One region of the Shewanella sp. SM69 genome, then DNA from elsewhere that is predicted to be linked to it. Evidence: predicted binding sites of a transcription regulator. Region 1 holds the regulator's gene; each other region holds the start of a gene.
What was found. The regulator MetJ, encoded in region 1, represses methionine synthesis genes. The targets are predictions, from matches to a motif close to TAGACGTCTAGACGTCTA.
Positions count from the first base shown of each region.

Region 2: a site for MetJ is predicted at 2,881-2,898, ahead of metK (methionine adenosyltransferase). Genes of this name have one in related genera too.
Region 3: a site for MetJ is predicted at 3,862-3,879, ahead of metH (methionine synthase). Genes of this name have one in related genera too.

Region 1 is NZ_JAKKRV010000008.1:166,178-174,122, forward strand. It holds gene L5M37_RS12890 (bifunctional aspartate kinase/homoserine dehydrogenase II) at 1-1,790, opposite strand, end outside; gene metB (cystathionine gamma-synthase) at 1,802-2,965, opposite strand; gene metJ (met regulon transcriptional regulator MetJ) at 3,178-3,492, shown strand; gene L5M37_RS12905 (sulfite exporter TauE/SafE family protein) at 3,627-4,370, shown strand; gene nrfD (NrfD/PsrC family molybdoenzyme membrane anchor subunit) at 4,476-5,423, opposite strand; gene L5M37_RS12915 (4Fe-4S dicluster domain-containing protein) at 5,426-5,992, opposite strand; gene phsA (thiosulfate reductase PhsA) at 6,005-7,945, opposite strand, start outside.
Region 2 is NZ_JAKKRV010000006.1:39,938-47,882, forward strand. It holds gene L5M37_RS10045 (TonB-dependent receptor domain-containing protein) at 1-510, shown strand, start outside; partial or broken gene L5M37_RS10050 (transposase) at 641-954, opposite strand; gene L5M37_RS10055 (hypothetical protein) at 1,045-1,530, opposite strand; gene metK (methionine adenosyltransferase) at 1,687-2,838, opposite strand; gene tkt (transketolase) at 3,284-5,278, shown strand; gene epd (erythrose-4-phosphate dehydrogenase) at 5,395-6,411, shown strand; gene L5M37_RS10075 (phosphoglycerate kinase) at 6,549-7,724, shown strand.
Region 3 is NZ_JAKKRV010000004.1:51,952-59,896, forward strand. It holds gene cobT (nicotinate-nucleotide--dimethylbenzimidazole phosphoribosyltransferase) at 1-276, opposite strand, end outside; gene L5M37_RS07710 (FecCD family ABC transporter permease) at 485-1,615, opposite strand; gene L5M37_RS07715 (ABC transporter ATP-binding protein) at 1,612-2,487, opposite strand; cobalamin riboswitch at 2,587-2,787, opposite strand; gene L5M37_RS07720 (histidine phosphatase family protein) at 3,009-3,734, opposite strand; gene metH (methionine synthase) at 4,004-7,738, shown strand.

The sequences.
Region 1 (7,945 bases):
AAATCATTCAGCGCATGTTGGATAGGTAAACCTGCGCCACAGCTGGCGTTATAGCGCCAAAACAAACGACGATTACCCAGTTGCTGCTTTAACTCTCGATAGAAAGGCAGTGGACCCGAGCCCGCAAGTTTATTCGCGCTCACCACATGGATGCCACGCTCGAATAGCTCTGGATATTGCAGCGTCAAACTGGCGCTGGCACTGATATCTAAGGCCACCAGCTCATCGCAGTTAACTTGCTCTAATTGCTCGAATAAATGTTCATACTGCCAAGGCGTTGCTTCAGTATTAAACTCTGTTTGCCACGCAGCAAGATTAATCCCAGTGGATTTAATCAAAGCTTTACTCGAACTGACTAAACCGACTAACTCAACACTGGCTTCGAGTTCATGGTCCAGTGATGGCGAAACCGACTTAAACAGATCGATCCATGCCTCACCGATATTACCCACACCGAGCAACAGGACACCAATGCGTTTACGCGGGCCAGCGCAGCGACGGTGAACTTTTTGGGTTAACAGATTCACCTGTGACTGGGGCACTAACGTCACTAAACTTAAATCGCCACTGAACAAAGGTTTAGCATCACGGCTCAGTAAACGCGCGAAGCTGCGGCGATAATGTTCGGCGTCGGCACTCACTAATGCGACTAAACCAAAATCTGTGTTGATCTGCTGCTCGCTGATCCCTAATGCTTCTGCCTCGGCATCGAGTAATCTTTGAACTTGTTTTTGATTCTCAGCGGTATAGGCAAGTTCAACCCTTTGATGGGCAGAGGTCCAATGGGCCAATGGCGTTAAACCCGCGGCAATCAATAAATCTAATAAACGAGTTAACTCACCCGTGAGTTTAAAGCCGAACAGGACAACAGCATTGAGGTTAGTCACCACAGGCGCGCTCGCCGACGAACTGTGGGGAGCGATCAAGGTAAAGTCAGTGTGGGACGCATAACTTGAACGCACAGCTAAGCTCACTTCGGTATTGAATAACGGCTGCAAAGTGCGCGAATGCAATACTGGCGAGCCTAAACGCGCTAGGCGATCGGCTTCGGCAAGTGACATGCTTTTCAGTAACTTGGCATCGTTGATTTTATTAGGATCGGCGTTGAACACCCCTTCCACATCGGTCCAAATGGTCACGCGCTCGATATCGGCAAGGCTGGCAATCAGGCTGGCACTAAAATCTGAACCATTACGGCCAAGTAATAGGGTATCGCCACGCTCGTTAGCACAGATAAAACCTGTGATCACTAAGCGTTCATTTGGGTGGGCGGCTAATAGGGCTTGTACTTTAGCGCGGGATTCTTGTACCCGAATTTGCGGCACAGCGGCTTCATCGGCCACTAAAATTGAACAGGCATCCACATGGCTTGCCGCCACGCCAGATTCGCGCAGCAGCGCCGCCATTAAACGTGCCGACCAACGTTCGCCAAAGCTCACCACATGGTTGATTTGATATTCGTTGCGCTCGTCTAAGGACAACAAGCTGATGAGTTGCGCTTTATCTGTGGCCAAACGCTCACGCAGATCGCGGGCTTGTTCATTCGACAACAACTGCTCAATCAACCCCTGTTGGTAGCTGATCAGCACTTGTAACTCTTCTTGCCATAGCTGACCCGCATCACGCAGCGCTAATAATTTATACAGGAAATTCGTGCTTTTACCCGCCGCAGAGACCACAACGAGATCATCACTATGACCGTGGGTTAACAGGATATGGGCGACTCGGCGATAACAATCGGCATCCGCTAAACTGGAGCCACCAAATTTATGTAAGTGACAACGTGCCATCTATTATTCCTCTACTGACAAGCCGCAACGGCGGCTAATCCTGCTTGAATATCTGCAACTAAATCGGCGGCATCTTCAATACCCACCGATAGACGCAATAGGGTGTCCTTAATACCAGCCTCGAAGCGCGCTTGCGGCTCCATGGCTCTGTGGGTCATAGTGGCGGGCACTGCCACTAAACTTTCGACGCCACCTAAACTTTCCGCCACACTAAATAAGCTGAGTGCACCTAAAAAGGCCACGACTTCGGCCTCACCGCCTTTGAGCTCAAAACTCAGCATAGCGCCAAAGCCCTGTTGTTGCTTGGCCGCAATGGCATGACCTGGGTGATCCGCAAGACCGGGATAATAGACTTTGCTCACCACAGGGCTTTGCGTTAATACCTCAATAATACGCTGGGCATTGGTTTGATGCTCGCGAATACGCACCGCTAAGGTACGTAGGCCGCGCAGGGTCAGATAACTGTCAAAGGCTGACCCCGTTAAGCCTAGAGTGTTCGACCACCAATGTAAGCTTTCGCCGATTTGCGCGTCTTTGGCGACCACAGCGCCGCCGACCACATCGCTATGACCATTGATATATTTAGTGGTGGAGTGGATAACGATATCCGCGCCTAACAATAGGGGTTGTTGCAATATCGGCGATAAAAAGGTGTTATCGACCACCACCAGCGCGCCGACCTCATGGCTCGCCTTAGCAATGGCTTCGATATCTACCACACGCAATAACGGGTTCGATGGGGTTTCGAGCCACACAATCTTAGGATTCTGCGCAATGGCGGCGGCTAACGCTTGGTTGTCGGTTTGGTCGACCACAATGAGCTTAAACTGGCCTTTCTTCGCCAAGTTGGTAAATAAACGGTAGGAACCACCATAGCAATCATGGGGCACAACTAATAGGTCATCGGGGCCGAGCAAAGTCGTCACTAAGGTGATGGCCGCCATGCCAGTGCACGTCACTATGCCAGTGGCGCCCTTTTCTAATTGGGCTAATGCTTCGCCTAAAATGCAGCGCGTTGGGTTGCCTGAACGACTGTAATCGAATTCGCGGGGATTTTTATGACCATCGAAGGCGTAATTAGTCGACAAATAAATCGGTGGCACAACTGCGCCATATTGAGTATCGCTTTCGATACCCTGACGCACTGCCAGTGTGGCTAATTGACGCTCTGCCATGGGGGGACTCCTAAATTCGGTAGACTGATAGAGATGTCTGGACGTCTAAATGTACCTAAGCCCAACGCCATCGTCAATAGGCGTGAAGACGTTTAGACGTCTGAACATAAAGAAATCTGTTTGCAATCACAAAGAAATAGTAGCAATAATTTGACTGTTCTTTGTAAGGGTTTAAAATCTGCCCCGAATTTAGCGTTATAACAGGTGAGTCAATGACTGAATGGAATGGGGAATACATCAGCCCCTATGCTGAACATGGCAAGAAGAATGAACAAGTAAAAAAAATTACTGTGTCTATTCCGCTCAAAGTGCTTAAGGTCCTCACGGACGAACGTACTCGTCGTCAGGTCAATAATTTGCGTCACGCCACCAACAGCGAGCTGTTGTGTGAGGCATTTTTGCACGCCTACACTGGCCAGCCATTGCCCAACGATGAAGATCTGTCAAAAGATAACCCAGACAGCATTCCCGCCGAAGCCAAGTTGTTGATGGATCAAATGGGAATAGAGTGGGAAGACATGGAATAGCGACTCGTCGCTTTCAAAGTCATATCACAGTGCTCATCAATAGGGATCGTTAACGATCCCTTTTTGTTTATACCCAAGCGACTTCAAACTTTAAATTTCACCATCTTGAGTTGGTTTGGGATATAGGAAATCCTATGTTTTCTATGATAGATCCACAGACACTCGCCTTAGCCTCGCTGGTCGTGTTTCTGGGCGCCTTAACCCAAAGTCTGATTGGGTTTGGGCTTGCGGTTGTCGCCAGTCCTTTGCTGTATATCGTCGATCCACAACTTGTACCTGCGCCTGTTATTGCTATGGGTTTCTCCATCGCCCTGCTGACCTTAGTGCGTGAACGAGGTCACTTAGAATTCAATGGCTTGCAATATGCGCTCCTAGGTCGCGTGCCCGGCGGTTTTATCGGCGCGAGTTTATTGCTGTTTGCGCCTCAACCTATACTCGGTTTATCCATCGCCGCCATTGTGACTGTCGCAGTGATCCTCAGCCTGTATAAATTCAGCCTGCCAGTGAATAAGAAAACCCTCTTCGGTGCGGGCGTGGTTTCAGGGATCTTCGGCAATATTGCCGCTATTGGTGGCCCGCCGATGGCGATTCTATTGTCAGGCAAAGACGCTTCGCAGTTTCGCGCCGCCCTGTCGGCCTTCTTCATTTTTAGCTCCACCATAGCTATGGTCATTCTGGCGATCACTGGCTTATTAGAATTGAAGCACCTGTGGCTGTCGTTGATGTTGCTACCTTCTGTGCTTTTAGGGTATTTAGTCGCGGGGCGATTGGTGGGCAGTGTCGATAAAGACAAGACTAAAATGGCGACATTAGTCCTGTGCAGTATCAGCGCCTTAGTGCTAACGGTGAAGTCGGTTATCGAGTTATTGCCCCAATAAGCGCTCTGCTTGTACTGGCAAACCTTCTCAAAACTCAAACAATAAAAAGCACTGACATTGCCAGTGCTTTTTCTTTATCTATCAATATGTAAAGCCAGCTTACACTCAGCTTAAATAGCTTTGCCCTGCGTACACAATAAAGTGTCTTAGAGCGAGTACGCCCGTTAAGCTCGCACAAGCCACCATGATCATCGCGCCCTTAGTGTGGCGAGTAGCGGCTGGTAACAACATGAACAGCAATGGAATACCAAAGCCGATACCGACAACGCCTATCCAGAACACGCTTGCCCATAGCCCAGAGGTTAACGATGCTAAGGCCGCAGCCGCCGCGCCGCCCTTGAAGTACAAGGCGCAGAACAACATGAACAGGAACAAGATTTCAATCGCCATCACAGGCAACTCTAAACCGTGCATCTTGACTAAAGTTTTATCGTGGCTGTCAGTTTTAAATAACAAGAGTGCCAGTACCGCGTTTGCCGCAGCGCCCGCCGATAAACCCGACACTAAAAACAGCGCAGGCAGTACCGCAGTGTTGAGCATAGGGTAAGCATTCATCGCCGAAATTAAGAAGCCAGTGTAAGCCCCTACGCCAATGGCGAGGACAAACAACAATACTTCAATCAGCTTTCGAAATGGCATAAGTAACTTAGCGATAGGCGCTAGGAAACCCAACCCCCATTTTGGTAAGTCATCCCGCAGCACAATAATGGCGTACGCAAAGGCTAAGGGAGAATACGCCAGCAGCGCCAGCACCCCAATGGCCATCACAGACTGGAAGTTATAGTGAATTAAGATCAACCAGAAGTGGAAGGGTTTGGTTAAATCAAACACTAAGCAGGCTAAACCTAAGCTAATCGCCACAGGTCCAATAATGGCGGCCGCCTTAAGAATGCTGCTTTCGGCTCCGGTGCTGAGTTCCTTATTCGCCCAGCGTAAACCAATGCCAATCAATAAACTGCCCGCGGATAACCCCGCCATAAACAGGTAAACGGCGATGACCCAGTGCCAAGTGACAGGATCATATTGCGCCATGTCGCCCCAAGTATTGTTCATAATCAAATCCCCCCTCTCTTGGTAGGAACGCGATATACCCTAGGTTTAGTGCCTAAATGGGTTTTATCTTGGTATGTGATTTTAGTGTTGAGCATGATAGCCACGTCACTCAGCGGATCATTAGCATCGCCAAACACTAAGGCATCGGTTGGACACACAGTCACACACGCTGGCTCTTCGCCCCGTGCTAAACGACTGTCTTTACAGAAGTTACACTTATCCGCCGCCTTGGTTTCTGGGTTCATAAAGCGCACTTTATAAGGGCACGCTGCCACACAGTACATACAGCCGACACACTTCTCGGTATGGATAGAGATAATGCCGTCTTCACCCACATAGGCCGCGCCTGTTGGGCACACTTTAACGCAGGGTGCATCTTCACATTGCTGGCAAGATACCCTGTGATATTTGAAATGCAGATTGGGCATCTCACCAAAGGGGCCTTCCACACGCACTTGCAGACGAGTAACGCCTTCGGGTACGCCATTTTCACTGCGACACGCCACGTTACAGGCTTGGCAGCCGATGCACTTGTTCTCGTCGTGCACCATTACATATCGTTTATTCATTTAAGCCTCCGATTAGCGCTTTGCCAGCGTGACGCCCGTGGTGTGCACTGTCATGCCACACACAGGAGCAGTAACGTGCGGCAGTAAGTTACCGCAGTGGATACCTTTGCCCGTTGCTCTGACCAACTCTTTGTTTTTAGAACCAAAGCCCATATAAGCAAATACAGTATCTTGGCGAATGCCCGGCGTGACTAAGGCATGGCCTTCTTCTGTGCCAACACTGCTGGTGAGGCGGATTGGGTCGCCATTGCTGATCCCTAATTTGCCCGCAGTGACGGGGTGAACCCACACAGCGTTATCCGACATCAGGTTAGCGAGCATAGGCACATTGTGGGTGGCGCCATTGGTGTGCACCGCCACTTTGCCTTGGATAAAGTACAGCTCATCTGCTTTTTTAAGATGTACTTCGCGGAACTTGATCACCCCACGGCCCGGTGCCATGGCTTCGACTTTCGCGGAGGTGAGTTCAATCTTGCCACTCGGGGTTTTAAAGGTGAGTGCGCTGGCGTAAGTGCCGTCTTCATCGGCAGGTCGCGCATTGGGGTATGCCTTAATAAACTCGGCAACCATCTTAGGCTCGCACAACATAATTGGCTTACCGAAGCTCACAAAACCTTCGTCTTTGATACGGCGCAGCAGGTCAGTGTCGCGGTTCACCTGCAGCATTTGCAGGGTTTCCATGTTTTCCCATGGATAGAACTCGCCAAGGCCCATAGCCACACCCACATCCTTAAAGATCTGCCAAGAAGGCTTAGTATCACCTAAGGTTTCAACGACCCGTTGGCGCACATAATAGGCCGGATTTTTACCTGACTTATCAGCAATTTCTTCATCACGTTCAAGATAAGTTGACTCAGGTAAAATCACGTCCGCATAGGCGGCGGTTTCGCTGATATACACATCACACACGGCGATAAAGTCGAGCTTTTTCATCGCTTCAACAACGCGTGCTCTGTCTGTCATGGTTTGCATTGGGTTAGTGCGTGACATCACCCAACCGTGTAACTGGTAAGGCACAGCGCTTAATGTGGCATCGAGAATGGTTTGGTAAACGCCGCCCGATGTCCACATCATGGCGTACTGTTCTTCCACCTGATCGATACGTTTCGCTGCGGGTTTTGGCATGTCTTTCACGCCAGGTTTTGCCAATACGGGCGCAACCGCTTCACCGGCAAGCTTGTTGTAATCACCGGGTTTCTGGCCGATATAAATCCCGCCCTTACGCTCAATATTACCAATCAAGACGTTGGCGGCGTAAAGGGCGCGGCGCATCTCAAACTCTTCGGTGGTAAAGGTGGCTCTGTGACCAAAATCGACCACAGCATGGGGCGCTTTAGCGGCATATTCGTGGGCGATGCGGCGAATGTCTTTGGCAGGTACATCGGAAATGGTTTCTGCCCATTCAGGGGTATAAGCTTTCACTTCGGCGGCAAAGGCTTCGAAGCCTTCCACATAGCGCGCGACAAATGCCTTGTCGTAAAGATTATCTTCAATCAATACATGGCATAACGCCAAGGCGACGGCAACGTCGGTTCCGGGGCGAATGGCGTACCATTCATCGGCTTTATCGGCCACGACGGAGAATCTTGGCTCGAACACCACCAGCTTGGCACCTTTGTCCATCTGCGCCGCCATCATGCCGCGGGTTTCGGACATATTGATGCCTTCGTACAGGTTATGGCCGAAGTTAATGATGTATTTAGAATTACTTAAATCTCGTTTGACCTTAGTACCAAAGATGGCCTTAGCCGCAATTTCATAACCACCAGGGCACGTCGACGCGTGGGTAAAGGTATTTGGACTACCAAAGGCGGTCGCGAGGTGAAACAAATGCTTTTCTTGTGAGCCCGATTTGGACGAGAATGCCACTGCCTCTGGGCCATGTTCTTTTTTGATTTTATTTAGGTTTTCGGCGATGAGTTGATAAGCCTCATCCCAACTGATCTCGGCCCA
Region 2 (7,945 bases), on a different contig from region 1:
ATTCAAGGTGCTGAGCTCGCGGGACGTTGGGAAATTCTAGATGCCTTAACGTTAAATGCTAATTATACCTACACAGATAGCGAGCAGAAAAGCGGTGCAGAGCAAGGCCGTCCACTCGGCAACAGTGCCAAGCATATGGCAAACGCGACATTAAAATGGGAGTTGACCGACTCATTTAACGTATTCTTGACCTCTGAATACCGTGCTAAACGTTATCGCTCTTGGGATATCATTAATGATGCTGCACTCTACTATAAGGGTTATAACGTGTTCCATCTTGGTGGTTCTTATCAGGCGAGTGAGTTTGTCACCTTCAACATGCGAGTAAATAACTTGTTTGATAAAGATTTTACTTCATACGATATTGTCTTCACCGAATGTAGTGACACTAGCACCACTTGTGTCTCTGACGACAATGGCCAAAACGGATACACAGCATCTTACGTTGATGATTTCAATAACAAAGATAAGGCCCGTAACTTCTGGGTTGGTATGAATGTACGTTTTTAAACTAATACTCTGTGCATTAGTCATTATTTGATATTCATGGGCGATAGATAAAACTGAGAGTTACCCGTTTGATAAAGGTATCCACTATCAATTAAACAATAGGGTAACTCTCATTACTCATTACTCATTACTCATTACTCAGTGCACCTGCACTGTGCTGGAGAGTCCGCACTATCGAGCCATCAATAAAGACCCATTCCGTGTCGGCCATTTTCGCTAAAGCTTTGAATAAATAGGCCTGAATGTCTTTTTAGACTATAAATAAAACCGTCTAAAGACTGTACTCCAATGGCTCAACTCTTTGGGTAAATCTTGCCAAGGGATACCTGTTAGAAGGTGGTAAAGAATGCCTTCGAATGTTTATCTATGTTCAGGTTTATCATAAACATGGCCTGTGCTGTTTATTAAATGAAAAAGCGTTTCCCTGCGTGCATTGGTTAACAATCAGTATTGGCATGCTATCTAAAAATTATTCTCGAAAGCTCAATAGAACCTAGATGAAGTCAGAAAAATTAAAGGTGCTAGCGTATAAGCCTAAAGAATCAGCCATTGCCCGTTTGGGTAAGTACCAATATAACCAAAGGGGATTCTTCCACAGAGATACCAAAATAGGCGTTCACTCGTAAAGGCTGAAAGTTTAACGTCAGCTAGGAGCAGTGTTGCGAGCGTATTAGCGTCATCGGATGTCAGCGCGCATATTTCTGCAACGGGAATAATTTTCCAAGTGGAGAGGTAAGCTGACTTAGCAATTTCATCGACTTCGCTGTCAGAAATCCAAGCATGCACATCATTTACTACTGCCTTTGTTTTTAACGAATTTGCCAAGTCATGATCTGTTACACACAGGCTTTCATAGTGGATTTCGTAAGGTGTTTCAAAAAAGGCTTCAGGATCGGATTCAAGAAAAGCGGCGATCTCCTCTAATGTACCGTATGTCTTTGCTGTTTCCTCTGGCAGACCTACGTTGGCTGCCCATGCACAAGATTGAAGTTGCTGTAATAAGATGGCGTTATCGGTCATGGGGTCTGTGCACTCTAATGGTCTGTGTATATGCTGCTTTTTATCTTGCCATATTTGTCTTAGCACTATTAATCTAACTAAATGACAGACATAAAAAAACCGCTGGGTAGCGGTTTTTTTATGGGTCTTAAGTGTAAAAATTGAAATGAATTAAGACTATAGACCCGCGTCAGCACGTAATATTTCGGCTTTATCAGTCGCTTCCCATGGGAATTCGCTGCGACCAAAGTGACCATAAGCGGCGGTCGCTTGATAAATTGGACGTGCTAAATCTAGCATGGCCGTTAAACCGTATGGGCGCAGTTCAAAGTGTTGACGTACTAACTTGATCAGCACTTCTTCAGATACTTTACCGGTACCGAAGGTCTCGATGCTGATAGAGGTAGGCTCTGCCACACCAATAGCGTAAGACACTTGGATTTCACAGCGATCAGCAAGACCTGCTGCAACTATGTTTTTTGCCACATAACGGGCAGCGTATGCTGCGCTACGGTCCACTTTTGATGGATCTTTACCAGAGAATGCGCCACCACCATGACGGGCCATGCCGCCGTAGGTGTCAACGATGATCTTACGACCCGTTAAGCCGCAATCGCCTACTGGACCACCGATAACAAAACGGCCAGTTGGGTTGATAAAGAACTTAGTATCTTTGTTTAACCATTGAGCCGGTAATACAGGCTTGATAATGGTTTCCATCACGCCTTCAATTAAATCGGCTTGTGAAACGTCATCTCTGTGTTGAGTCGACAACACAACTGCATCGATACCGACAATTTTGCCATCATCATAGGCAAAAGTGACTTGGCTTTTCGCATCTGGGCGTAACCAAGGTAGCGTGCCATTTTTACGCACTTCAGACTGACGTTTCACTAATGCGTGAGCATAGGTGATAGGTGCAGGCATCAGAATGTCGGTTTCGTTGTTGGCATAGCCAAACATTAACCCTTGATCGCCAGCACCTTGCTCTGCAGGGTCTGCGCGGTCTACACCTTGATTAATGTCGGGTGATTGCTTACCAATGGCGTTTAATACTGCGCACGAGTCTGCATCAAACCCCATATCTGAATGGGTATAACCAATTTCACGCACCGTTTTACGGGTGATTTCTTCAATATCAACCCAGGCAGAGGTAGTGACTTCACCACCCACTAATACCATGCCGGTTTTGACATAAGTTTCACACGCTACGCGTGCTTTTGGATCTTGAGCCAGAATTGCATCTAGCACAGCATCAGAAATCTGATCTGCAATCTTATCGGGATGACCTTCTGAGACCGACTCAGAAGTAAACAAGTGCTTTGCCATAGTAGGAAAATCTCGTCGTTAGCATTCAAACGTGTAGAAGCATCTACATCTAGACGGCTATTTTAGTTTAAATCCGATTGCCGATCACCCCCGATAATAAAAAATCCTCTCAGATTGTGACCTGAAAACGACTACGCTCTGTCATAAATAGGTTATTTTACTTATATTTCATAGCATTAAGTTTACTATGTTTTTGAGAAATTTATTTCTCCATTACAAGTGATCCTTGCTATGCCCTCCCAAGTAAACGCCAGCAAAGTGACTGGCTTGTTTCTGCGACTTGTATACCCAAGCGACCTGAATCCTGTATCTTCAAGTTGTTTGGGTATATATTCGGCCATCTTTTGCTGAGTGAATGGTAATTTTAGTTTGCGTCACACTGGCATGTAGGGGAAAATATGCATCCAAATTGCCCGCTAGACCCCACAAACAAGCAGGAGAGAGCATGTCTTCCCGTAAAGTACTCGCAAACGCAATCCGTGCGTTAAGTATGGATGCAGTTCAAAAAGCAAATTCAGGCCATCCCGGCGCCCCAATGGGTATGGCAGATATTGCTGAAGTGCTGTGGAATGATTTCCTTAAGCACAACCCGAACAATCCGAAATGGGTAGATAGAGATCGTTTTATCCTCTCCAACGGTCACGGTTCAATGCTGATTTACTCTTTACTTCACCTGACTGGTTATGAATTACCAATTGAAGAGCTAAAACAGTTCCGTCAATTGCATTCTAAAACACCGGGTCACCCAGAATACGGTTACACCCCAGGTGTTGAAACCACAACGGGTCCACTCGGTGCGGGCATCAGCAACGCTGTCGGTATGGCGATTGCTGAGAAAACCTTAGCGGCACAGTTTAACCGTGATGGTCACGATATCGTTGATCACTACACTTACTGCTTCCTCGGCGATGGCTGTTTGATGGAAGGTATTTCCCACGAAGCCTGTTCATTAGCCGGTACTTTAGGTTTAGGTAAACTAGTCGCATTTTGGGATGACAACGGTATTTCTATCGATGGCCATGTTGAAGGCTGGTTCACCGATGATACGCCAAAACGTTTTGAAGCTTACGGCTGGCATGTCATTGCGGGTGTTGACGGTCACGATAGCGCGGCAATCCGTGCTGCTATCGAAGCGGCTAAAGCCGTTACCGATAAACCAACAATGATTTGCTGCAAAACCATTATCGGTTTTGGTTCACCCAACAAATCTGGCAGCCACGATTGTCACGGCGCGCCACTAGGCGATGCAGAAATTGCAGCCGCCCGTGAATTCCTTGGCTGGCCACATGCACCATTTGAAATCCCAAGCGATGTTTATGCCGGTTGGGATGCCAAAGAAGCCGGTGCGGCCCGTGAAGCAGCGTGGAACGAGAAGTTTGCAGCATATCGCGCTGCTCACCCAGAACTGGCTGCTGAATATGAGCGTCGCGTTCTGAAAGGTGAATTACCGGCCGATTTCGAAGAAAAAGCGCAGGCATTCGTGCAAGCATCACAGGACAAAGCCGAAGGTATTGCGAGCCGTAAAGCCTCACAAAATGCTATCGGTGCATTTGGCGCTATGTTGCCTGAACTGTTAGGCGGCTCTGCTGATTTAGCGGGTTCTAACTTGACACTGTGGTCAGGTTCTAAAGGTATTCAAGACGATCCAGCTGGTAACTACATTTACTACGGCGTGCGTGAATTCGGCATGAGCGGCATTATGAACGGTGCTTCGCTGCATGGTGGTTTCATCAATTACGGCGCAACGTTCATGATGTTCATGGAATATGCTCGTAACGCAGTTCGTATGTCGGCGCTGATGGGCATTCAAAACATCTTCGTTTATACCCATGACTCTATCGGTCAAGGTGAAGATGGTCCAACACATCAGCCAGTTGAGCAACTAGCTAACCTGCGTATGACGCCAAATATGGCCGTATGGCGTCCATGTGATGCGGCAGAAACGGCAGTTTCTTGGAAAGCTGCGATTGAGCGCCGTAATGCACCTACGTCACTGATCTTCAGCCGTCAAAACCTGAAAGCTCAAGCGCGTACCGCTGAGCAATTAGCCAACGTGGCTAAAGGTGCTTATGTACTGCAAGACTGTGCGGGTACACCAGAACTGATCCTGATCGCAACTGGTAGCGAAGTACAATTGGCAATGGATGCAGCCGCTGCACTGACTGAGCAAGGTAAACAAGTTCGCGTGGTCTCTATGCCATCGACAACTGAGTTCGATAAGCAAGATGCCGCGTATAAAGAATCTGTATTACCACGTGCAGTGACTAAACGTGTGGCTATTGAAGCGGCGCATACCGATTTCTGGTACAAGTACGTCGGGTTTGAAGGCACAGTTGTGGGCATGACCACATTTGGTGAGTCTGCGCCGGGTAACGTGCTATTGAATCACTTCGGTTTCACCGTTGAAAATGTGCTGAATGCTGCAAAATCATTGGGCTAATCGCTCAAGGGATTAGATTCAATACAAAAGGTTAAACTTTTTAAGTGTTAATCTGTATAATGCGGCCTGCAATCGTTTGCAGGCCGTTTTTGTATTAAGAGGAAATTGAGACCTCAATGATCCGAGTCGCTATCAATGGTTATGGCCGTATCGGCCGCTCTATTCTCCGAGCTTTATATGAGTCTGGAAAACGGCAGCAAATGCAGATTGTCGCGATTAATGAATTAGCTAAACCTGAAGCCATTATTCATCTGACACAGTACGACACCACCCACGGTCGGTTTGCGCATAAAGTGAAGCTTGTTGATGATCATATGCTGATTGGCGACGATGCGATAAAAATCCTCCACGAGCCCGATCCGGCAAAACTCCCTTGGCACGAGATGGACATCGACATTGTCTATGAAGCCACAGGCGTATTAGTCGATCGTCAAAGCTGCGAAGCCCATATTCACGCCGGCGCTAAACAAGTGCTGATAAGTCATCCATCCTCAGCCGATGTCGATGGCACGATTGTCTATGGTGTAAACCACGATTTACTCCGCGCCGAACACACAGTCGTTTCCAACGCTTCTTGTACGACTAACTGTATCGTGCCTGTGATCGACGTGCTCGATCGCCATTTCGGCGTTAAAAGCGGTGCGATTACCACTATCCATTCGGCGATGAACGATCAGCAAGTGATTGATGCTTATCATGATGATTTGCGTCGTACCCGCGCCGCCGGCCAATCGATTATCCCTGTAGACACTAAGCTTGCCCGTGGTATTGAGCGGATTTTGCCGCACATGAAAGATAAGTTTGAAGCGATTTCGGTGCGCGTGCCCACCATCAACGTGACGGCGATCGATTTGTCTGTGACGCTTGAGAAAACCGTCGATATTGCCACTGTAAACCAGGTGCTGGAATCGGCCGCCAATGGGCGATTTAACGGTATTTTGGGTTATACTGATGAGCCCTTGGTTTCATGTGATTTCAACCATGATCCGCGCTCCAGTATTGTTGACGGTACCCAGACCCGTGTCAGCGCCGGTCAGCTGGTGAAGCTGTTGTTGTGGTGCGATAACGAGTGGGGTTTTGCCAATCGTATGTTAGATACGAGTTTGGCGATGATCGCAGCCAAGCGAGGCTGATAAAAAGTAGATTATTCACCGGTGGGTCACTCAGTTATATGCCAATTCGACGGGATGTCGAGCGCCTAGCGGCAGTAAACTGATACCGGCCATGTGTGAAACCAGTTTGTTTTTTGATTATAAAAGGAAGCGTTACTATGGCAATTATCAATATGTCAGATTTGGATCTACAAGGTAAGCGCGTGCTTATCCGTGAAGATCTCAATGTGCCTGTCAGCAACGGCGTCGTCACCAGTGATGCACGTCTGCGCGCCTCTCTACCAACTATCGAGTTGGCCCTTGCTAAAGGTGCCGCTGTGATGGTGATGTCGCACTTAGGTCGTCCGACCGAAGGTGAATACAATCCCGAATATTCTATGCAACCTGTGGTTGACTACTTGGCTAAAGCCTTGTCGTGTCCTGTGCGTTTAGCGACGGATTATTTAGACGGCGTCGACGTTGCCGTCGGTGAAGTGGTTGTGTTCGAAAACGTGCGTTTCAACGTAGGCGAAGGCAAGAACAACGAAGCCTTATCGAAAAAAATGGCCGCGCTGTGTGATGTCTATGTTATGGACGCTTTTGGTACTGCACACCGCGCCCAAGCATCGACCCACGGCGTTGGCATGTTTGCCCCCATCGCCTGTGCCGGTCCATTACTGGCGCAAGAATTAGATGCCTTAGGCAAGGCATTAGATAATCCAGCGCGTCCTATGGTGGCGATTGTCGGTGGCTCTAAAGTGTCAACTAAGCTGACTGTGCTAGAAAGCCTTTCAGGTATCGTTGATCAGCTAGTGGTTGGCGGCGGTATTGCCAATACTTTCATCGCGGCGGCGGGTTACAATGTCGGTAAATCACTGTATGAAGCGGATTTGATCGACGAAGCTAAGCGTTTAGTGGCCAATGCTAAGAGCCGTGGCGCCGATATTCCTGTGCCGACAGATGTAGTCGTGGCAGGCGAGTTTAGCCCAACGGCTGCGGCAACCTTAAAATCAGTTAGCGAAGTCGCTGATGGCGAAATGATTTTTGATATTGGTCCAGATAGCGCTGAAGCACTGGCTAAAATCATCGAATCTGCAGGCACTATCGTGTGGAACGGCCCTGTGGGCGTGTTCGAATTCGACCAATTTGGTGAAGGTACTAAACGTATCGCCCAAGCGATTGCCGATTCAAAAGCCTTCTCTATCGCAGGCGGTGGTGACACTTTGGCTGCGGTTGATAAGTACGGTATTGCCGATAAAGTGTCTTACATTTCGACTGGCGGCGGCGCTTTCCTCGAGTTCCTCGAAGGTAAAGAGTTACCGGCTGTGGCTATGTTAGAAAAGCGCGGCGCTTAATCATCAAGTTTTAAAATACGCGGCGCATAAGACGCCGCGATAAGCTCTGATAACATCAAAGCTTGATAATAAATAAAAGAATTATAAAAAAACCGCCCGTGTTTATTTTAGATATTTATTTCAGGTACTTATTTTAGGTGCTTGTTTAAGGTATCTAGCTGAATACGGGTATAAAAATCCATCCAAACGATAGTGACCTCGGTGACCAAGCGTTGCAGAAT
Region 3 (7,945 bases), on a different contig from region 1:
CACTTCGCTAGGGGCAATCGACACACCTTCTGCGGCAATGCCATGATCCCCCGCAAACACTAACATGGTTGGATGGACTATTTTGAGCACATCCGTTTGTGGCTGCTCCGTTTGTTGCAAATCAGTCGCTTGCACGCGGGCAATCTGCAAGGCTAAGGATTCGAGCTGACCTAAGGCACCGGGCGGCTTAGTCTTAAGATCAATTTTCTGCAGAATCACCAGATCCTGCGCTTTACTCACAGGGCTTATTTGAAAAGACACGGCTGACTGAGACATCCACACTCCACTTTGTAATCTACATTAAATAACCACAACGCATCCCGCGTCTATGACGAACATGTCCAATTGTGCATTTCCAATCGCGGGTGGGATATCAACAGAAATACTGATTATCCCGCCAGCCTGCACTTACGACATGACTCTAGGATGACGACTTAACTCTGGGTTTACGTCCTGACTAGGTGCCTACGGCATGACCTTGTATTTACGGCATGACCCTACGCTTACGCAAAATCAGCAAAAAGAACATACTACCTATGGCGGCCGTGATAATGCCCACGGGCAACTCTTGATTACCCAATAAACAGCGCGCTAATACATCAATCCACACCATAAATAAGCCGCCCACCAGCGCCGTTAATAAAATCGGCTGACGACCGGGAAACAGCATGCGTACTGTATGGGGGATCATTAACCCGACAAAACCGATACCGCCACAGGTAGCCACCAAAATAGCGGTAATCAAGGAGCAGAGCAGCAACATATTGAGCCGCAGCTTAGGCACATTCACCCCTAAGGTATGCGCCGTTTCATCCCCCGCCTGCAACGCCATGATCTGCCGTTTCATGCCTAAAATAATGAATAAACTCGCACCAATCACCAGTGTCGGCAGTACTAACAAGGACCAACTGGCCTTAGCGAAACTGCCTAAACTCCAAAACAGCACAGAGGCTGTCGCCTGCGGACTAGCGAAATACAGCAGCAGACTCGTTAATGCGCCGAACATAAAGGAGGTCGCCACACCAGAGAGCAACATGCGCTCCACTTGGCTATTAAGCCCAAGCCCAGACAAGGCAAGCACTATTAGCACCGACAAACTCGCGCCAATAAAAGCGCCCAAGGGCAAGCTAAACCAAAGTAATCCAGACAAGGCACCCGAACCGCTAAAAAGCCCAGAATGTGCCGCCATGCCCGCATTATCAAAAAATCCAGAGCCAGTGAATAAGGTCAACATCACCACAGCGCCAAAGGACGCGCCAGAGCTAATGCCAAACAAATAGGGATCGGCGAGCGGATTGCGAGTCACGGTTTGCAACACACTGCCCGCCAGTGACAAACCCGCTCCCGCCACAAAAGCCAGTAAAATGCGCGGCAACCTGAGCTCCATCACAATGCGCTCAGTCATGCCATTGGCTTGAGTGAGGTTCGTCGCTTTATTGATAAATACTTGAATAACATCCGTAAAACTGATGTTCGCCGCACCAAAACTCGTCGCGGCAATAGGCGTTATCAAAGTGATGATACCTAATACGAGCAGCATCAGTTGTTGTCTCGTCAACGGTGTCACGATACGCCCCAAATATGAGATGAAATATTTTTTACTCCCCAGAGTCATCCGCCCTCGCCTCGCTCATTCAGGCCATTATCTACATGGTGATAACCATAAAAATAGCTGATTAAGGGCTTTTTATGTTGTGGATGGGGCGATACCTGAGCACACACGCCAAACACATCGCCAATTCGCGCCTCGGTTAATACTTCGGTTGGCGTCCCCATAGCGCTGACTTCCCCGTTATGGATCAACAGCAAACTGTCGCACAGGGCACTGGCTAAATTAAGATCATGAATAGAGGCAATCACGCTGATGCCAAGGCTACGCACCAATTCGAGGATTTGAATTTGATAGCGCACATCGAGGTGGTTCGTTGGCTCATCGAGGATTAAAAGCTGCGGCTGCTGCACTATGGCGCGGGCAATCAAGGCGCGTTGCTTTTCACCGCCAGATAAGTGCTCATATTGTTGGTGCATCTTATGGCTCAAGCCGACTTTCTCTAAAGCCTTAGCAATACGCTCAATATCACAGCTCGAATTGGTATCGAACATACCCTTGTGGGGCGTTAAGCCCATGCTGACCAATTGCTCTGTGGTGAGGTCAAAATAGTGCGGTGTATCCTGCTGCACTACGGCAACGCGACAGGCAAACGCCTTGGGTGACAAGCGCTCAATATCTTGATCAAAAAGGGTAATTTTGCCCTGAGTCGGGCGAACAAACCGATACAAACAGCGCAACAAGCTAGACTTGCCCGCACCGTTAGGGCCAATCAGCCCCAGCATCTGCCCCGTTGGCAGCGTAAAGTTAATATCGGAAAGTATGGTTTTGCCATCGATACACCAGCTCAACTGGCTCACATTGAGCGCGACTGACGGGCTCAATGACGGGTTAGTGTCATTCACGGGGCTGTTAGTTTGGATTGCGGAAAGTTTCACCTAAGCGGCGCTCCTATCGAGTCCAAACCTGTATAAAAAAAGGTTGTGCACATTGTCATCTGCTCCCTCGAGTCACCCGCTCGAGAACTAAGGCTGCACGCAGCGATAACAGAAATAGGCAGGTCTCCTGACTTGTAGAAAAGAAGGAGCTAGGCTCTAGAATCTAGAATCTAGGTGCTTCTTTAAACTACTCACAGTTGCGGGCACAGTTCGGGCTGACTGACGAGCAGCTCCCCGATTCCCTATTATGTTTGGGTTGATATGCTCTTTGTTAACAACGCCACTGTGAATTAAAACAACGGAGCGATTCGAACAAAGAGAGTCTATTCCCAACACCTATTTCTGCGACGTTATCACTCATTGCGCATGTAATACGCTATCTCGTTCAAACGTCAGGGAAAAGCATTATCCTACATCTATCCCATTAGGCAATGCTGTTTAAATCAGAATATTTTCATGTCAGCTTATTCTCGCCAAACGATCACGCCTAAACCATAACTCCTAGGTCGTGAAATAAGGCCTCAACACCTGCGCCCACTCGGCCAATCTAAACGCCAATAGCAGGCACCCTGTTCATCTTGCAGCACATTAACGCTCACCACGGCCGCCACGGGTAAATCGAGTTGACTATAAAACCCCACCGCCCGTTCAACCCCTAAGGCACGCGACATTAAATGACGGATCACCCCGCCGTGGCTCACGACCCACACTTGAGTGGTTGGCATATTGTCAGCGGTTTCATTAATGGCACTGTTTTCATTACCCATTTTATGTGAGTCAAGGGTCAATCGTTCAAACTCGGCGGCGAGTATCTGGTCAATCGTCCCATTCACCCGCGACTCAAAACTTGCCATAGTTTCACCATTAGGCGGCGGAGTTTGCCAAGGATTTTGCCAATACGCCGCTAAGTGTTCGCCCTCTTGTTGATACAGTTCATCGAGCCGACAACCATCCCAATCACCAAAATCAATTTCCTGTAAACCCGACAAACACTGCGCCTGCAATGGCCTTGACTCAGATATCAGTGCTGCCGTCGAATGCAGCTCGGCGGCGAAAGCGTGGGCAAAATCGGCGCAGCGGCGTGAAGTCGAGCTATAAATCGCGCTACACACGCTGGCCTGTGACTCAACTGCTGCCGACATTTGTTGCCAACCCTTTTTACTCAAAGGCACATCCACACGGCCGCGTAAAATGGCGCCGCCTTCGCACTCACCGTGGCGTAACAATAACAATCGAACTTGTTTCATATATGCCTTTTTAGTTAGGGACTAGATGCTAGGAACTCAAGCCGAGGGCCTAAATTCTAGATTCTCGATTCTCGCTCCTAATGCCTTTGACTTTCATCTTGCCCTGACAATCATAAGTCGCGTATTATGGACGTCTATACGTTTAAATGTCCAAAACAAATTTTTAAGAACAAGTATTCAAAAAATGTCGGCAGACGACAATAAAATGCACTTAGCATAACAATGGCCGATTTTTGGACTTAACTTAGCTGTATTTAAGGTAATTATTTATGACGATACCCTCAACCAAAGCCAGCCAAATATTAGCAGACATTCGCAAACAGCTTGCAGAGCGCATTCTGATCTTAGACGGTGCCATGGGCACTATGATCCAAGGCTACAAGCTGGAAGAAGAGGACTATCGCGGCGAACGCTTTAAAGATTGGCACACTGACGTCAAAGGCAACAACGATTTATTGGTCTTGTCACAGCCTCACATCATCAAACAAATTCACACCGACTACTTAAACGCCGGTGCCGACATCATTGAAACCAACACTTTTAACGCTACTACTATCGCCATGGCCGACTACGACATGCAGTCGCTGTCCGCCGAAATTAACTTAGTCGGCGCGCGCCTCGCCCGTGAAGCCTGTGATGAAGCCTTTGCTGCCACAGGCATTCCACGCTACGTCGCCGGTGTGTTAGGCCCCACTAACCGTACGTGTTCGATTAGCCCTGATGTGAACGACCCTGGCTATCGCAACGTCAGCTTCGATGAGTTAGTGACTGCTTACAAAGAATCCACTAAGGCACTGATTGAAGGCGGCGCGGATATCATTATGGTCGAGACCATATTCGATACCTTAAACGCCAAAGCCGCGCTGTTTGCGATTGAATCGGTATTTGATGACTTATTCGGTCAGCATTCAAAAGACAGATTGCCGATCATGATTTCGGGCACCATTACCGATGCCTCTGGCCGCACACTGACAGGCCAAACGACCGAAGCCTTTTACAATTCCCTTCGCCATATCAAGCCCTTATCTATCGGTCTTAACTGTGCACTTGGGCCAAAAGAGCTGCGCCCGTACGTCGAAGAATTATCCCGCATCAGTGAGTGTTATGTGTCGGCGCATCCGAATGCTGGCCTGCCGAACGAGTTTGGCGGTTACGATGAAACCCCAGAAGACATGGCGAATGTGATCGAAGATTGGGCGCGCGAAGGCATGCTCAATATTATCGGTGGTTGCTGTGGTAGTACGCCTGAACATATCCGCGTGATCCGCGAAGCGGTGAGCCGTCACGATCCACGTATTTTGCCGGACATTCCCGTCGCTTGCCGCTTAGCCGGTTTGGAACCACTGACTATCGACGCCCAATCCCTGTTCGTTAACGTGGGTGAGCGCACCAACGTTACAGGTTCGGCCAAGTTTTTAAAGTTGATCAAAGAAGGCAAGTTTGAGCAAGCGCTCGATGTCGCCCGCGAGCAGGTCGAAAGCGGCGCGCAAATCATCGACATCAACATGGACGAAGGCATGCTCGATGGCGCCGAGATCATGCACAAGTTTTTAAATTTGATTGCCTCTGAGCCCGACATCAGCCGCGTACCTATTATGATCGACTCCTCTAAATGGGAAGTGATCGAAGCTGGCCTCAAATGTATTCAAGGCAAGGGCATAGTTAACTCTATTTCCCTCAAAGAAGGCGAAGCCAAGTTTATCGAGCAAGCCACCTTAGTGAAACGCTACGGCGCGGCGGCCATTATCATGGCATTCGATGAGCAAGGTCAGGCCGACACTAAGGCGCGTAAAATCGAAATCTGTACCCGCGCCTATCGGGTGCTGGTCGATAAGGTCGGCTTTCCGCCAGAAGACATCATCTTCGACCCGAATATTTTCGCCATCGCCACCGGTATCGATGAACACGACAACTATGCCGTCGATTTTATTGATGCCATTAAAGCGATTAAAGCCACCCTGCCCCACGCAATGATTTCGGGCGGCGTGTCGAACGTGTCGTTCTCGTTCCGCGGTAACAACCCAGTGCGCGAAGCGATTCACGCGGTATTCCTGTACCACGCCATCAAAGTCGGCATGGACATGGGCATTGTCAACGCGGGTCAGTTAGCCATTTACGACGATATCGATCCTGAGCTTAAAGTGCGGGTCGAAAACGTGGTGCTTAACTTGCCCTGCCCAGTTGAAGGCTCGAGCAATACCGAGCAGTTACTTGAAATCGCAGAGAAATTCCGCGGTGATGGCGCGCAGGTGGGTAAGAAAGAAGATTTAGAATGGCGCAGCTGGCCGGTGAGCCAACGCTTATCCCATGCGCTAGTCAAAGGCATTACCGAATTTATCGATGAAGATACCGAAGCCGCTCGCCAAGAAGCGAAACGTCCGCTGGATGTGATTGAAGGCGCCTTGATGGATGGCATGAACGTGGTCGGCGATTTATTCGGCTCGGGCAAGATGTTCCTGCCGCAGGTGGTGAAATCGGCGCGGGTGATGAAAAAAGCCGTGGCTTACTTAAACCCCTATATCGAGCTGGAAAAGGTCGAAGGCCAATCTAACGGCAAGATTTTGATGGTGACGGTAAAAGGCGACGTGCACGATATTGGCAAAAATATCGTCGGCGTGGTGCTCGCCTGTAACGGTTTTGAGGTATTCGATTTAGGTGTGATGGTGTCGGTGGAGCGAATTCTCGACGCAGTGAAAGAACACAATATCGATATCATCGGCATGTCGGGCCTCATCACTCCGAGTCTGGACGAGATGGTGCATAACGTGAAAACCTTCCACCGCGAAGGCTTAACCATTCCGGCGATTATCGGCGGCGCCACTTGCTCGAAAATCCACACAGCGGTGAAGATTGCGCCCCATTATCCCCATGGCGCCATTTACATCGCCGATGCGTCCCGCGCCGTGCCTATGGTGAGTAAGCTCATCAACAACGAGACACGCCAAGCGACCATAGACGAAACCTATGCCGAATACGACGACATGCGCACTAAACGTTTATCCCAAGCCAAGCGCAAAGAAATTGTGTCACTCGAAGCGGCCCGTGAAAACCGCTGCCAACACGATTGGGCCAACTACACCCCGTTCACGCCAAACGTGCTCGGTCGCCAAGTGTTTGATCATTATCCATTAGAAGACTTAGTCGAGCGTATCGACTGGACACCGTTTTTCCGCTCGTGGGAACTGCACGGCCATTACCCTGAAATCCTCACCGATAAAGTGGTCGGTGAAGAAGCGCAAAAGCTGTTCGCCGATGGTCAGGCCATGCTCAAACAAATCATCGAAGAAAAGTGGCTCACGGCAAAAGCGGTTATCGGCTTATTCCCTGCCAATACCGTCAATTACGACGACATTGAACTCTACACAGATGAGTCGCGCACCACAGTCGAAATGACCACACATCACCTGCGGATGCAGCTTGAACGTGTCGGTAATGACAACTTCTGCCTATCCGATTTTGTCGCGCCAAAAGACTCAGGCGTCGCCGATTACATGGGCGGCTTTGCGGTGACCACAGGCCATGGCATAGACGAACATGTGGCGCGTTTCGAAGCCAACCACGACGACTACAACGCCATCATGCTCAAATGCTTAGCCGACCGTTTGGCCGAAGCCTTTGCCGAGCGGATGCACGAACGGGTACGTAAAGAGTTTTGGGGTTATGCGGCCGATGAGCAGTTAAGCAACGAAGCCTTAATCCGCGAGAAATACAAAGGCATACGCCCCGCACCGGGCTACCCAGCATGCCCAGACCACACCGAAAAAGGCTTGTTATGGGACTTACTCAAGCCCGATGAAACCATCGACTTGAACATCACCGAAAGCTACGCCATGTTCCCGACAGCGGCAGTATCTGGCTGGTATTTCGCCCACCCGAAATCCCGCTACTTTGGCGTGAGTAACATAGGCCGCGATCAAGTGGAAGATTATGCGAAGCGTAAAGGGATGACTATCGCAGAGACGGAGAAGTGGCTGGCGCCAGTGTTGGATTATGATCCCGAGTGATTGGGATCTGCAATCACCCGCAGGGCTTAAACTTTCAAACTTCGTTTGAATTAAGCGTTAAAGTCGTGGGGCTTCACCCCACACCCGACCAAGGAGGACTGCTCGTCCTATCCTCCTTGGATTCTCCAAGACGCCCCTAGCGAAGTTACATGCATTAGTGACTGGCTTCGTGCTTATTCGAAAATAGCTAACACTTCCGATGGGGCG